Regions from separate parts of the Colwellia sp. BRX9-1 genome, predicted to be linked through region 1. Evidence: predicted binding sites of a transcription regulator. Region 1 holds the regulator's gene; each other region holds the start of a gene.
What was found. Region 1 encodes sigma-54, which starts transcription at its own class of promoters, with help from an activator protein. Its sites were predicted from a motif close to GTTGGCACGNNNNTNGNNT; they were not measured.

Region 1 (5,079 bases):
TGTTGCGTGCTTTTTAAAACCGGAGCAAAGGTATCTGCCTCTCCATCTAAACCCGCCATACTCATCATTGAATGTTCGGCATCCTCACGAATAATATCAATAACATCGTCTATCGTGATACGACCAAGTAAACGGCCTTCATCATCAATAACTGGTGCAGAGAACCAATCAAATTTTTCAAAGAGTTGCGCTACGTCACTATCAGACAAATGCACTTGAATTGCTTCAATATCTTTATCAATGAGTGTTGAGACGATAATTTCAGGTTTAGCGGTAATGATCGCCGCTAGAGAAACGGCGCCAATAAAGTGATTTTTACCATCGACCACATAAAAAGAATCGGTCGCTTCAGGTAAATCACCCCGTAAGCGCAAATAGCGCAATACCACATCAACCGTTACATCGGGACGAATTGTTATGGTATCGGTATTCATGATACCGCCAGCGGTATCTTCTTCAAATGATAACGCGGCTTCGACTCGACCTCGGTCTTGCGAGTCCATAGCACTTAATACTTCTTGATAAACACTATCGGGTAGAGTACGTAAAACTTCAGCTAAATCATCAACATCCATGCCTTCAGCAACGGCGGCTAATTTTTCAGGGCGGATAGTTTTTAAAATACCTTTTCGAACTTCCTCATTGAGTTCTTCAAGTACTTCACCGTGATTATCTGCGTCGATAAGTTGCCATAAAACGGCACGACTTTTCGGGTGAGATGACTCTAATATTAAAGCAATATCATAAGCTGGCATGTTCTGTAGTAATTTTCGAACGTGCACAAACATTCCGCTACCAAGTGCTTTATTGACTTGTTGCAGGCGTTGATGATTTTGTTGTTGCTCTGATATTTCCGGCATAAAGTTTTCCTGTGCCGCAGTAATACGAAAATTATATTGTTTATATCTTAGTCAAGATGCGCTGGCTAAGGTGTTGTAATGAATGATAACGTAACTTTATTTTTTATTCAGTCTTTTTATCATTCGTCTTCATCAAATTTATCAGAAAATAACTGGCATACATCGTCAAGTGCTTGTTGAGCATCTTCTCCTTGGGTAATAACCTCTACGGTTTTTCCAAAGCCACCGGCCAGTAACATTAACCCCATAATACTACTGGCATCAGCTTCTTTGCCCTCTAAGCAAATAGTAACGTTAGCATTAAGCTTTTGGCTTAACTGGGCAAGTTTAGTTGCAGCACGTGCATGTAATCCCAGTTTATTGCTAATGGTTAATGATTTATTATATTTTGGCATACAGTGACCGTTATTAAGTGCTTTGTATTTTAATATCGCGATGATGAGACTGAACATCTTCGCGTTCTTTTCTAAGATTGTTTGCTAATATTTCTGCAATATAAACCGATCGGTGTTTTCCACCCGTACAACCAATGGCGATAGTAATATAGCTGCGATTGTTTCTTTCTAAGTGGGGTAACCACGTCATCATAAAACTGTTAATTTGCCAGATAAATTTAGTGACAATCGGTTGGCTAGCAAGAAAGTCTCGCACGGGTTGATCTAAACCGGTAAAACCTTTTAAGTCTGTTTCCCAAAAAGGGTTAGGCAGAAAACGTGCATCAAAAACATAATCTGCGTCTTGTGGTACACCGTGTTTAAAGCCAAAAGATTCAAACACCACCACCATAGATGCCGAGGTTTTGCCTAAAATTCGCTCACGCACTAAATCAGATAATTGATGAGGTGATAACTGACTGGTATTAATATACAAACCCGCACGCGTGGAAATAGGTTCAAGCAGCTTTTTCTCTAAAGAGATGGCTTGGTCAAGTGGGATATTTTGTTTAATCAAAGGATGTAAACGACGCGTTTCACTAAAACGTCGAATAAGATCAGAGTCATCAGCATCTAAATACAGAATATCGAGTTTTACCGTTTTTGGTAGATAATCTAATATTTCTGAAACGTCATTAGGGTCATTGGGTAAGTTACGTACATCTAAACTAACCGCTACTTTGTCGTAATCATTAATAACGGTATGTGCTAATGCAGGCAATAAATTCACCGGAATATTATCGACACAGTAGTAGCCTAAATCTTCGAGTACACGTAAGGCGACACTTTTACCTGACCCTGAGCGACCACTGACTATCAAGAGTTTCATTTGAGTTTTCCTGGATTATTATTAGATTTTATTAACGTTTAGCATGCTTTATTAAAGTAAAAAGCTCTTGCGAATTTTGGCATTTTCTTACTTGCTTTGCGAATTGTTTAGTACTAAATATTTGCGCGATACTTTGTAAGGTATCTAAATGTTGTTGGCAGTTTTCTTCGGGGACAAATAACGCAATAATAATATCGACAGCACGGTTGTCTATCGCATCAAATTCAACGGCTTGTTCACTGGTCAGCAATACAGCAATAACTTGTGACGTATTAGTTAATCGACCATGAGGAATCGCAATGCCATTCCCTATGCCGGTAGAGCCAACTTTTTCACGCGCCATTAAGCTTTCGAATAATTGATGAGTATCAATATTATCGAATTTTTTTGCCGCAGTTTCGCTAATTATTTCAAGGAGTTTTTTTTTGCTTGTACCCTTAATCGCACACAGGGTGCAATCAAGGGTAAGGATATCTTGCAACTTCATTATACTACTTAGATTCTTTGGTGAGTGAACAGGCGATAAACAGCATTAATGCTGATTCGTTTTACCTTTGTACTTCAATATTTGCCGGTCAAGCTTAACAACAAGACTATCAATAGAGGCATACATGTCAGCATTTTCAGCTTTTGCATGTAAATCAGAGCCACTAACGTGAACAGTCGCTTCAGCAATTTGATTTGATTTTTCAACGGTGAGAACAACATGAACATTATTGATATGATCAAAATGTCGGCTTAATTTTGCCATCTTAGTCGTGACGTTTTCTCGTAAAGCTTCGGTAATGTCAACATGGTGGCCAGAAAGATTAATTTGCATAAGCTTAATTCCTCATCTTTTCGTTAAAGTAAACTTTTTCGTTGGTTAGAAGGTGGAATAGAAAGTGACTCTCGATATTTTGCTATGGTACGTCGAGCTACATTTATCCCTTGATCGGCTAATAAATCAGCCATTTTACTATCACTAAGTGGTTTTGCTGGGATTTCGGCAGCAACAAATTTTTTGATTAATGCACGAATAGCTGTTGATGAACATTCGCCACCGCTTTCGGTGCCAACATGGCTTGAGAAGAAAAACTTCAGTTCGAAAATTCCACGTGGCGTATGCATATACTTTTGTGTCGTCACTCGTGAAATGGTTGATTCATGCATATCGACAGCTTCGGCAATATCATTTAAAACCATTGGACGCATGGCTTCATTACCATGTTCAAAAAAGCCAATTTGACGTTGTACAATACAGTTTGACACTTTTAATAAGGTATCATTACGGCTTTCTAAGCTTTTAATAAACCATTTAGCTTCTTGTAAATTTGAGCGAATAAATTGTGTGTCCGCTGTCGACTTCATCGAACGTGACATCGAAGCATATTGCTGATTCACCGAAAGTTTTGGCGCAGTATCAGGGTTTAATTCGACCACCCAACGGCCATTTTTCTTTTCAACAGACACATCAGGAATAACATACTGATCGTCACTCTTCATCACACTATCGCCGGGTCTAGGATCAAGTGATTGAATAAGACGCACCACTTCGCGCAGTTGCTCTTCTTTCAGTCGAGTTTTACGCATTAATGTACGATAGTCTCGGCTACCCAGCAGATTAATATGGTCACGCAAAACTAACTTACTTTCTGCTAACCAAGGTGTAGCGGGGTCAAATTGATTAAGTTGAATGATTAAACATTCTGAAATAGAACGAGCAGCGACACCGACAGGATCAAAGAGGTTAATACGTTTTAGTACCACCTCAATTTCATCAAGCTCTACTCCTTCAATGGCAACACTTTCTAAAATGTCTTCACTAGATACCGTTAAGTAACCGGCGTCATCAACAGCATCAATAATTGCTGTCGCTATAGCGCGGTCTGTTTCGGTAAAAGGGCTTAATTCCATTTGCCAGCGCAAATGATCTTGAATGGAGTCTTGAGTCTCGCCTTGGTAAGTATAATCTTCTGAAGCTGGGCCTGAGCTTGAACTTGCTGCACCGGCCGTGTAGTTATCATCCCAAGTGGTATCCATGTTTAATTCTTCAGGGATATCGTTCTTGTCCATGGCTTCAGTGGTGGTGATTTCATCAATGGTAGGCGTAGCGTCTTCGCTACCATCAGAAGCAGGGGCTTCTTTAACATCACCAGTACCGGCAGTGTGAGCTTCTTCAAGGTTGTCAGTACTTTTATCTTCGGGATTATTTGAAGACTCATCCATTTCTAATAATGGATTACTTTCTAAGGCTTCCTGAATTTCTTGTTGAAGCTCTAACGTAGACAGTTGCAGCAATTTGATTGCTTGCTGCAATTGTGGCGTCATGGTTAATTGTTGTCCTATGCGGAGTTGTAGAGTAGGGCGCATTTAGGTCATTAACTTCCTATTATTTTTAATGGGATATTTTCGTTTTTTTCATACGAAGATACTATTCATTTACTGACTACTATAGCGTGAATTGTTCACCAAGGTATACATCTCTTACGTGTTGATTTGCAAGAATTTGATCTGCAGTACCTTCTGCAATAAGTTCACCATGACTAACAATATACGCATGTTCACATACATCGAGAGTTTCACGTACATTGTGATCAGTGATCAACACACCAATGCCACGTTCTTTTAAGTGTAGAATAATTTTTTTAATATCACCTACTGAAATTGGGTCAACACCAGCAAAAGGTTCATCTAATAAAATAAATTTTGGTTCAGCAGCTAATGCGCGAGCAATTTCTACTCGGCGGCGTTCACCACCAGATAAGCTCATGCCTAAATTATCTTTGATATGACCTATGTTGAATTCTTCAACAAGATGTTCTAATTTCTCTTCACGTTCAGCATCTGATAATTCTTTTCGTGTTTGTAAAATAGCCATAATATTGTCGTAAACACTGAGTTTTCGAAAAATAGAGGCTTCTTGTGGTAAATATCCGATGCCTTTTCTCGCACGCTCATGCATAGGCGCTAACGT
Region 2 (5,079 bases), on a different contig from region 1:
TGATGGCGATATTTTCTGGCCAAGCTAAGTATCGAAATAACGCATACAAAGAGCCGCCTAAGATCGCAGCAGTAGCATAAATTTCTTTTTGTAAGATCATTGGAATAACATTACATATAACATCACGGATCATCCCACCAGCAACACCGGTAATGGTGCCCATTACAACAGCAACAAATACAGGAGCGCCTAAACTTAATGATTTCTCAGTTCCTAAAACAGCAAATAATGCTAAACCAAATGCATCAGCAATCAGTAAAAAGCGCTTTGGAATACGCTTAGGACGGCGAATAATGATAATTGTTAACACTGCAGTTAATAAAATAACATAAAGATAAATGGGATTGGCAACCCAAAATACTGGCGTATCTAAAGTAATATCGCGGATGGTACCGCCGCCAATCGCTGTCACTGCGGCTAATACGACAACACCAAAAGGGTCGAGCTTATACCGCCCCGCCATTAATGCACCCGATAAGGCAAAGACAACAATACCAAATAAATCTAACCAGTAAAGAAGTTCATACATGTTTGTTACCTATTGATATTGAACGAGTAAATAAATAATGTCAGTAGTGTTAAAAATAGAAAACAAAAATAGAACACTTGGCTAATACGTTTGCTGGCATGAATAATATCAGTAGCTTGAGGCTGCCTTCCGTGATCGTTGTAACTTGTTTTACGTAATTTTATATTTTGATACATAGCCACACCACCAAGTTTAACCTCTAATGACAAGGCAAATAAATTGAGCACATAGCTATTATTTAATTGAAAAAAGTAGCGGCGATTTAACCGAAAAAATAAAACGAAATTTTTGCCAATACAACCAAACAGCAGGATTAATGAAAAAATACGGCTAGGTAGCCATTGTATAATGTTGACAATAAAAGCAACACTGTCGCCAAAAGGTTGAAAACTATTTTGTTTGTTATTCCAGCTGTAATGCATCTCAATAAGCAATCGACAAACTAAAGCAGTAAGCGGACCAAAAAGTAAAAATACCAAGCTAATAGTGAATAGATTTTGCACCGCTCGAAGCAATAACATTTCAATACAGCTCTTTGCTAAGCCTAAAGAGGAAAGCTGTTCGGTATTTCGCAACAGCCAGGGGTTTAATAACTGTTTAGCCTCGAAATTTTTGTTGGCGACAATTAACTTGGCAATCTCTTTACTTGTTTTTCCTAGTTGTAAACAGCCTAAGGCAAGATAAAGTAAAAATCCCTGCCAAAGCCAGGTGGCCTCAACAAAAGCTTCAAATAACCAAAGAATAATGACTATAGGCGTAAGGCTAACTACAATAGCAATTAAACCAGAAATAAAACGCTGACGGTCAGTATTCTTACTTTTATTGACTTTTTTGGCGAGCTGATCGCAAAAAATTCGAAAAAACCTTAAGGGTTGATGACTCGCTAAATAGCCAGTAAAAAGCTTAACCAAAATAACACCGTAAAGCATGACAACTGAATAGGCGAAAGGGCTGATATCAATTAAGTTTGTTAGATTATTAGCAGTCATATTTATAGCCATTCCATTAAATTATTGCTCACTTATGCGGGTTAAAATACTCCAAACCTGCGGCGCACTCAACGCCTATAGCCAGTGATTAGAAAATCGTCAGCCTTGCCTTGATATATTCTCCTTGCGCGAACAAGCTCACAAAATTAGTGGAGTTGGTATCGATTAAACTTAGGGCTTAAGTTAACTTTTTACCTTGCAATGCGTCGAGCATATTTTCAACTAACTGAGATGAATTCACCGAAGCTGTTTCTAAATAAGCTTCAAAGGAGGTAGGAGACTCTTTACCTGCTATATCAGACATAGAACGAATAACCACAAAAGGCACCTTAAATTGATGACAGGTATGAGCAATTGCGGCTCCTTCCATTTCAACCGCGGCCATAGTCGGAAAGTTAGCGCGGGCTTTAGCAATATCATCATCAGCAGTCATAAAGGTATCGCCGGTAGTGATTAAACCCAGTAAGGTCTGGATATTTTCTAATTCAGCAACACCTGCCTGTGCGGCTTTAACGAGTGTCGGGTGAGGAATATAGGCAGCTGGATTGCCTGGTAACTGACCAATCTCATAGCCAAAAGCGGTAACATCGACATCGTGATAGCGAACTTCTGAACTAATGACAATATCGCCTACTTTTAGTGATTGTTCAAAACCACCAGCAGAGCCAGTATTAACAATATAGTCAGGCTGGAACTTATCAATTAAAATCGCGGTTGCTAAGGCAGCAGCCACTTTACCAATACCCGATTGTACAATAACGACATCACTGCCGTTGAGTTGCCCTTGATAAAAGGTATAACCTGCATGTTCGGTTGTTACTGCATGAGTTAATTTTGCTTTTAAAATAGCAACTTCTGGCTCCATTGCGCCAATTATTCCTGCTTTCATTTTATTTCCAATTCGTTGATAACATCTAATAAAACAATTATAACGTGAAGATTCCCAGATGTCGTATATTTATGTTGAGGATGGCCTTTCTCAGACATCCTGTCTTTCTAGGCATTAGTGCATCCTTGCACGTCAACGGTATAACGCGGTGCTGTGATTACATGGATGTAGGAAGTAGAGTAACGCAGGAGCAGTTACCGAGATGGCAAAGAGCGTATATGTTCAGGATGGCCTTTCTCAGACACCCTGTCTTTCTATGTATGAGTTCAATAGGCACAAGATTATACGTCAACGATATATTACGATCACATTGCCACTCTCAGCCTTTATGGCATTAAAACTGCCAAGCACGTTAATTCTATCTAAGGGAAAACAAAAAAGTCAGCGATTTAAATCGCTGACTTTTTATTTTAATAATGAGTTAATTTTATTGTAGAGTTTAATGAGGTAATGCGGCTACTTGCGGTGCAGGGATACGTTGCGACATAGCATTGCCTGTTGATGAGCCTAATTGCGCACGAGCGGCAATAGGAGACAAAGCGCCAACTTCTTCTCTATTTCTATTGGGTCGAGGTTTTAGCATGGGAGCAGGAATAATTTTTCCTTTAATTTTTGGCTCTGGTGGTCTGTTTCCTAAAAGTCGACTGTAAATACAAGCGCGGATCTCGTCAACGGTATAATTAGTTTTCACTTTAATACGAATATGAGGAATTGAAGATGCTTCTAATGCGCCGCTGACAAACCAGTCTTTTTTGATTTTATAGCCTTTACCTTGGGTATCAACTAAGTCAATAACGCCACATAGCTTCATACTCTCACGATCACAAATAGCAAAGTCTAAGTATTTACTTTCGGCATTCGCTGATGCTGTTTGGCTTGCTCTGTTCGACACACCATGACGAATAGTGACAATATCAGCAAGTTTTACTCGATTAATAATACGGTATTTACCACCAAGGGCTTGTTCGAGCAAATTCTGAAAATTCTTCTCTGCTGGCGTAAAAAGACTTTGCTTTTTATCAAATGGAAAAGGAAAACTATTGTCGTTTAAACGGCTAGCTAACAAAGCGACAATAACAATTAGGCTGATCATGGCAAAGAGAATTAATTCCATACACTGCTCCGGCGGTTCAAATTCTTGACGGTCTTCTTAATAACTGTTGAATAAGCAGAATTTGTGCCACAGATCATAATTTTGCTAGATTCTTTTAATAACCCTTGGCTAGGTTAAATTTATGCGACAGATCTTAATATAAAAGAGTTGTTTTAATGACCGTTCGGAAAGTAGAATTTATTCTATATACTTTAAGCTAAAAGACTGTTTGAGCATGGGAGAAGGGTGGGGGATAAAAGACTCTAGTTATTATTTATCTAGAGTCTTCATTAGGTTTTGAGCGAATAATTATGCTGGGTATTTTGCCTCAAGTGCTGCATAAAGTTGTTGCTGAAAATCACTTGCACTGGCATCTAAGGTATTAACTAAATTAGCTAATACTTCATTGTCTTCTTCGCCATGCCAAACTTTGATATATGTCCCTTCTTTATAACCGTGGTCTTGACGGAAAAAATTCAAGGTGTTTTTGCCAACATATTGACGAAATAATTCATCTAGGTCCATATTCATCAAACGCATACAATCAGCTAAGGCAATCGCATCAAAACTTTTGTTAGTAACGGCGGCTGACGCTAGGTTTTCAAGGGCAATTTTAAAATCTTTTTCGCCTGAGCTTTCAGTGAGTTCTGTTGCTAAGGTGTCAGTAATACTTGTAACGGTTTCGCCTGTCATTAAACGTAAGCTTAATCCAAAATGAAAAATATCAACCAACTCCAGTTGCACTTGCGCAATATCTATTTCTTGATGTTTCCACCATTTCCATCCGTGATGGTCTAACATTTCAGCACACTCAACCCAAATGGCGCGATACCACTCATAACCATTTTCTTGCCAGGTATCACTAACACGAGTATTCATCGCGTCTTGCATGGTTAGCATTTGTTTTATTTGATTTTGTGCTGCTGAATTTACGCTCATTTTTTTCTCTATTATTTGTAAATATCTATGGGGACTATTTTGCCGTAGAGAAAAGAAAGAAACAAGCAAACAAACAAACGATGGTAATTTAATTAAAAAACTACCGCTAACTCAATACCGCTAAAGGCATAGTTTTTTGCTTGCCAGTTATAACCACTTATTTCACGAAAACGAACAAATGCTGTAACTTTTATTTGCTCAATCATCATCGAACTACCAATCCCTATATAGCCATCTGAATCGTTGTCATTGTAATGATGGTCAAAGTTATCATTTTCGAAATCTGTACTATAGCCCTTATTTCTATGTGAATAGTCATCGTCACTTCGATCATTAAAGGCAAGCTCAAGCAGATCAACGCCAAATTCAGCATAAAGACTAAAGTTAGAAAAATAACCTATTTTTATACCGCCTTCCCATGCAATAAAACCATGTTGATAATCAAAGGTATCGGTAACCCTTGCATAGCCTATTGAGCTATTAACCGAGAAACCTAAATAACTATTAAGTTTACGATGAATTACCTCTACGCCAACACTTGAATAATAGTCACTGTCGTTAGTTGCATGCTTAATAGAAATAATATAATCATTAGATTTCATTGCGTAACTGTTCAAAGAAAACAAAATGTTAAAACAGA
Region 3 (5,079 bases), 310 kb from region 1:
CGAGTTAAACGTTGCTGAGTTAAGAATCGATCAGCCTAGGCAGTCTGTAGGTGAAGTCTATAGGCTTGGTGATGATACTGAAAATGGCAGTGACGGTGTAGGTGATTCAATGTTACCTAAACTTGATGTTAGCCTACCTAAAGCTGAAGATTTACTCAATAATAGTGATTTGCTAACGGTCAAGCGTGGCAAAGCTTTAGAGCAAAGTTATCAAATCGAAAAGAAAAAGCTGCAAGCTGCTTATGAAACACTTCCGACTAAAGACGCGTTAGCAGACTATAAAAAGCAAGTAGAGCAACTCGCTAATATTAAGATAGAAAGTTTAGCCGATCTTGAAAAGCTTAATAAAGATTTTACTGCGCTAAAAACGAAGTTCGAAGCTGATCAAGTGGTCATGAACAAAGCAAAGCAGCAAGTTAGCGCTTCAAAAACATTATTAAGCGAACAAACTAAAGCTTTAAAAGATGCGCCAAGCGCCGATTGGAAAAACATTGAGAGCAAGTACCAACTTGACAGTGTCGATGGTGCTGATTTTGCTCACTTGTTGTTTGGTGAGCAAGCAAGAGAATACTTTGGTTATGCTGATACTGTTTATCGAAATATAGCACCGCTAATTAAATCTTCAAAAGTCGACAAAGAAGCACCAGTAGCAAGCGATCAAGGTCGTTATGTGCAGTTTAATGATGAAACACCTTTACCCGATGTACTTATCGAACAAGCAAATTTTTCTTTAATATTGCCACAAGGTGAATTTGCAATTAGCGGCAAAGAATTGACACATCAGCACTGGGTACGAGGTAATAACAGTGTTATTAACGTTAAAAGTGACAATGTACAGGGCTCGGGGAAATTAACCTTAGGGTTAGCTTTCTCACTAGATAAGCAAGATGTTTTAACAGGTAAGGGGCAGTGGCAACTTGCCGACGTTAACTTAAAAGATGTTTCACTACAAAAATCAAGTGCTTTTACTTTAGATCTTAACAGTGGCTTATTATCAGGTAAGGGGGCTTTTTCATTCATTGATGACCAAATTGACAGTGAAAATAAACTTAACCTGGCTAATACTCAATATAGTGGTGCTGGTACTTCAAAGTTAAGTACACTCTTTATTGACACAGTTCAGTCTCTTAAATCGTTGGCGTTAACCATAGCTGCAAAAGGTAAAATAACGGCTCCGACGTTATCTATCTCATCACCACTTGATAACCAATTAAAAGATTCAATGGTGCAGCAGGTATCAACTAAATTAACAAGCTTCAAATCTGACATTAAAGCAGGGTTAAACACTAAGCTTACTCAAGCTTTAGGGGGAAGTAATAAGGAAGCCGAGTCTCTAATGGATGTTGAAGCACTGATTGGAGATAGCGATAAAGCATTAGATGATCTGATTAACTCTGATATCGTCGCAGCGAAAAAGAAAGAGTTTGAAGATAAACAAAAAGATAAGCTCAAAGATAAAGCAAAAGAAAAACTAGGGAAACTATTTGGTTAGGCTTGCTTAGCTTACTCATCATTAATGACAAGTTTACGCTCAGCTATCGTAGCTGCCAAAGGGGAGCTGAGCGGCCAAGCTAAACTCGTTTAATAAAGTCGTTTTAGTTTTTTCTGTAAAAAAAGCCTCAGCTTATTATTAAGTTGAGGCTTTTTGTTGTTAATTAGCGTGTTGTTTTTACTAAGCTTTAATGCCTAAACTGCTAAGGCCACCACTTTTCTTGCCCTTACTATTGTAGGTCATTGATGAGCGGTTATGATTCTCAAGCAAGGAGTTTTTCATGCGTTCAGCGGCAAGTGAAGATTGCTGTATGATTTGACCGTTAACCTGATTTTTGTCTTTACAACGCAGTAAAATAGCTTCAATTTCAGCAATCTCTTGCTGATGAATACCTGATTTAACTTCGTTTTTCAAAATAATATTTTGAGCGTTTTGTTCATCAAGTTGCTGTATGGCTTTTAGCAAAGCCTCTTTTTGCTCGGTCACGGCAGTTAATGCTTGTGGGCTTTGTTTTTGTAAGACTTCTTTTTCAACGCTGAGCAGCTCTTCAAGCTGCTGTAGGTTATGTAACTGTTGAGCAATTAATTGCTCTGCTGCTAACGCTGTCATCAGGTGTAACTCCTGTGATTAGGTTAACAGTAAACTGTTAGCCTAGTTTAAATTCGAAATTTGCTATACTGGCAGCAAGCTTTTCAGGATCAACTTTATACTCACCATTTGCAATGGCTTTTTTGAGTTGATCGATTTTTTTCTGATCAACGGCTGGTGCGTCATTCGCTTTCTTTTGTAACTCATTTAACTGTTGAGCTTGTGGTGTTAAAGAGACTGAATCTTTACCTACAGATCTTCCTTGTTCACTACTTGCTGCATTTTGTGTGGCTTGCTGTTTGACTTGTACTTGTTGATCAAGCTTTTGCTTTACCTGACTGTTGTTTGACAAGTTATTGATATTTATAGCCATAATACTATCCTATAGATAACGGGTTGATATTCACTATCTTGTTATCGGCAAGCAGCCTAATAACTTAACCATTATTATAAATTAATTATCACTTCGTTGATAGCCGATACTCGCCCTGTTACCGTTCTACCACTGCCTTCATTTTCAACCGCTATTTGCTCGCCAAGCCCGCCGTCTTCAAGGGCTATGCCGGAGGTTTTTATTGTCAAGGTATTCGATTGCGCAATAAGCGTGACATGGCTGCCTTTGCAAACAAAACAAATATTTTTTTTAGTTAGAATCACACCCGCCCTCAACTTTCTTTTAGCTCGGGTACCAATAACGATTCTGGTATCATCTAAGCTCTCACCACGAATTCTATATTTATCGCGATATTCAATGGTGACATTTGAACTATCAACTCTACTGCCCTTACTAATGATACTTTTTGCAACAACTACCGGTATGACCACTTGAATTTTTGCAGGAATATAAAGATACCAAGACGATGGGTCGTCGCAATTTATTTTAACATTTACGTTTCTACCATTATGATTTTCAGGTATATTTGCGATTAAAGGTGTTAAACAAGGTTGAATAATAATTCTGGGATCTAAAGTAGAGACTGAAACGTTTATCTTTCCTTGCTTTGGCAATGGCGTGTTATTTTTTATAAATTGGGTAACAAAATCTTGAAGTTGCTGTCTGTCCATCGTTTGGGCAAAGGCTAGATTTGAAAAAAGCGCTGAGATTAGCGAAAGAATGATAAATATCTTGAATATGCTCATAAATTTGTCAACTATTTGCTAGGGAAATTAAAATACTCGTCTATGCTTAATTTATGTATAGTTTAACAATAATTAAAAACAGACGAATACGCACTAAACGTCAAAAAATTGAACGTTCAATATGTATCTGTAAGCACAATCAAGAAGTGTGCCTTTTTGTGAATTAAGTAAAATGAGGTTTGTATGGCAGGAATTTTAGACTCAGTAAATCAACGCACTCAGTTGGTTGGACAGAATAGGCTTGAATTATTACTTTTTCGTTTAATCGGACCACAACGTTTTGGTATTAATGTTTTTAAAGTACGTGAAGTTATGCCTTGTCCGCGCTTAACCTTACTGCCAGGACAAGACCCTTTTATTAAAGGTGTTGCCCATATTCGTGGCCAAACCATTTCAGTGATCGATTTGAGCAAATCGACAGGTGGCCCAGAAATAGTGCCAGATGAAAATTCCTTTGTCATTATTGCAGAATATAATCGCAGTGTGCAGGGCTTTTTAGTTGGCGGTGTTGAGAGAATCGTCACGTTAAGCTGGAAAGATATCATGCCCCCTCCAGAAGGTGCTGGCAAATCAAGCTATTTAACGGCGGTTACAGAAATAGACAAAAAAATGGTCTCTATTTTAGATGTAGAGAAAATTTTAAATGAAATTAGTCCTATTTCAACAGAACTCAGTGAAGGTGTTGTTGATGCGAGTGTCGGAGTTAGTCTTGGCGAACGGGTAATTATGATCGCGGATGATTCAACCGTAGCTCGAAATCAGGTGAGAAGAGCTCTAGAGCCATTAGGCTTAACAATGTTGTTAGCTAAAAATGGCCAAGACGCTTTAGATCAATTACTTGCTATAGAAGCCGAGTGTCATACATCAATTACCGAAAAAGTGGCTTTACTTATCTCTGATATAGAAATGCCTGAAATGGACGGTTACACCTTAACCGCTGAGATTAAAAATAATGATCGATTGAAAGCCATGCCGGTTATTTTACATACTTCGCTAAGTGGTGTTTTTAATAATGCCATGGTTGCTAAAGTTGGTGCAGAAGATTTTATTCCAAAGTTTCATCCTGATGAGTTAGCCACAGCAGTAAAAAAATGGTTAAAGAAAGATGAACTAGCAAATAATGCTAATTAACCCATTATTTTTAGCGTATTCTATCGTTAATAAATGATAATAATAATTTAAGGCGGAATATCGAAGTGTCAATCCGACAGCTTGATGATAGCAGTTATCATCAGTTTAGAGTCTTCCTAGAGAAACAATGTGGCATCGTCTTAGGTGAAAATAAACAATACCTAGTAAAAAGCCGTTTAGCCCCTTTAATGGCTAAATTTGATGTTACCACATTAGGTGATTTAGTCACTCGTACTCTCAGTCCAATTGAAAGGCAGTTACGCGCCGCAGTTATCGACGCCATGACGACCAACGAAACCTTGTGGTTTCGCGATGAGTACCCCTTTGAACTATTGAAAAAACGCTTACTTCCTGAGTTTAAAAATCAAAGAACGCCTTTAAAAATTTGGTCAGCGGCAAGTTCTTCAGGTCAAGAACCTTATTCTATTGCGATGGCAGTTCAAGAATTTAAGCAAAGTAATCCTGCTGCGTTTTCGGGAGGTGTTCAAATTATTGGCACTGATATCTCCAATACTATGCTTGAGCATTGTAAGTATGGCCATTATGACAATTTAGCTTTGTCACGAGGTTTATCAGCCGAACGCAAAAGAATGTTTTTTGAAAATGGCGATAAAGGTATGTCAAAAGTCAAAGACTCGGTTAAGAAAATGGTTAGCTTTAGGCAACTAAATCTCCTAAATAGTTATAGTTTAATGGGTAAGTTTGATATTGTATTTTGCCGTAACGTA

Region 2: a site for sigma-54 is predicted at 3,574-3,592, ahead of H4J76_RS17275 (DUF2726 domain-containing protein). Genes of this name have one in related genera too.
Region 3: a site for sigma-54 is predicted at 3,358-3,376, ahead of flgA (flagellar basal body P-ring formation chaperone FlgA). Genes of this name have one in related genera too.

What each region holds. Positions count from the first base shown of each region.
Region 1 covers NZ_JACGVM010000001.1:173,002-178,080, forward strand. The annotation lists gene mgtE (magnesium transporter) at 1-860, opposite strand, end outside; gene H4J76_RS00830 (HPr family phosphocarrier protein) at 980-1,255, opposite strand; gene rapZ (RNase adapter RapZ) at 1,269-2,123, opposite strand; gene ptsN (PTS IIA-like nitrogen regulatory protein PtsN) at 2,155-2,610, opposite strand; gene hpf (ribosome hibernation promoting factor) at 2,656-2,943, opposite strand; gene H4J76_RS00850 (RNA polymerase factor sigma-54) at 2,967-4,475, opposite strand; gene lptB (LPS export ABC transporter ATP-binding protein) at 4,555-5,079, opposite strand, start outside.
Region 2 covers NZ_JACGVM010000024.1:25,884-30,962, forward strand. The annotation lists gene H4J76_RS17260 (trimeric intracellular cation channel family protein) at 1-529, opposite strand, end outside; gene H4J76_RS17265 (cobalamin biosynthesis protein) at 535-1,518, opposite strand; gene mtnN (5'-methylthioadenosine/S-adenosylhomocysteine nucleosidase) at 1,697-2,407, opposite strand; gene H4J76_RS17275 (DUF2726 domain-containing protein) at 2,847-3,521, opposite strand; gene H4J76_RS17280 (dUTP diphosphatase) at 3,810-4,439, opposite strand; gene H4J76_RS17285 (hypothetical protein) at 4,532-5,079, opposite strand, start outside.
Region 3 covers NZ_JACGVM010000001.1:478,376-483,454, forward strand. The annotation lists gene H4J76_RS02205 (TIGR03545 family protein) at 1-1,492, shown strand, start outside; gene flgN (flagellar export chaperone FlgN) at 1,673-2,101, opposite strand; gene flgM (flagellar biosynthesis anti-sigma factor FlgM) at 2,139-2,453, opposite strand; gene flgA (flagellar basal body P-ring formation chaperone FlgA) at 2,528-3,220, opposite strand; gene H4J76_RS02225 (chemotaxis protein) at 3,404-4,351, shown strand; gene H4J76_RS02230 (protein-glutamate O-methyltransferase CheR) at 4,417-5,079, shown strand, end outside.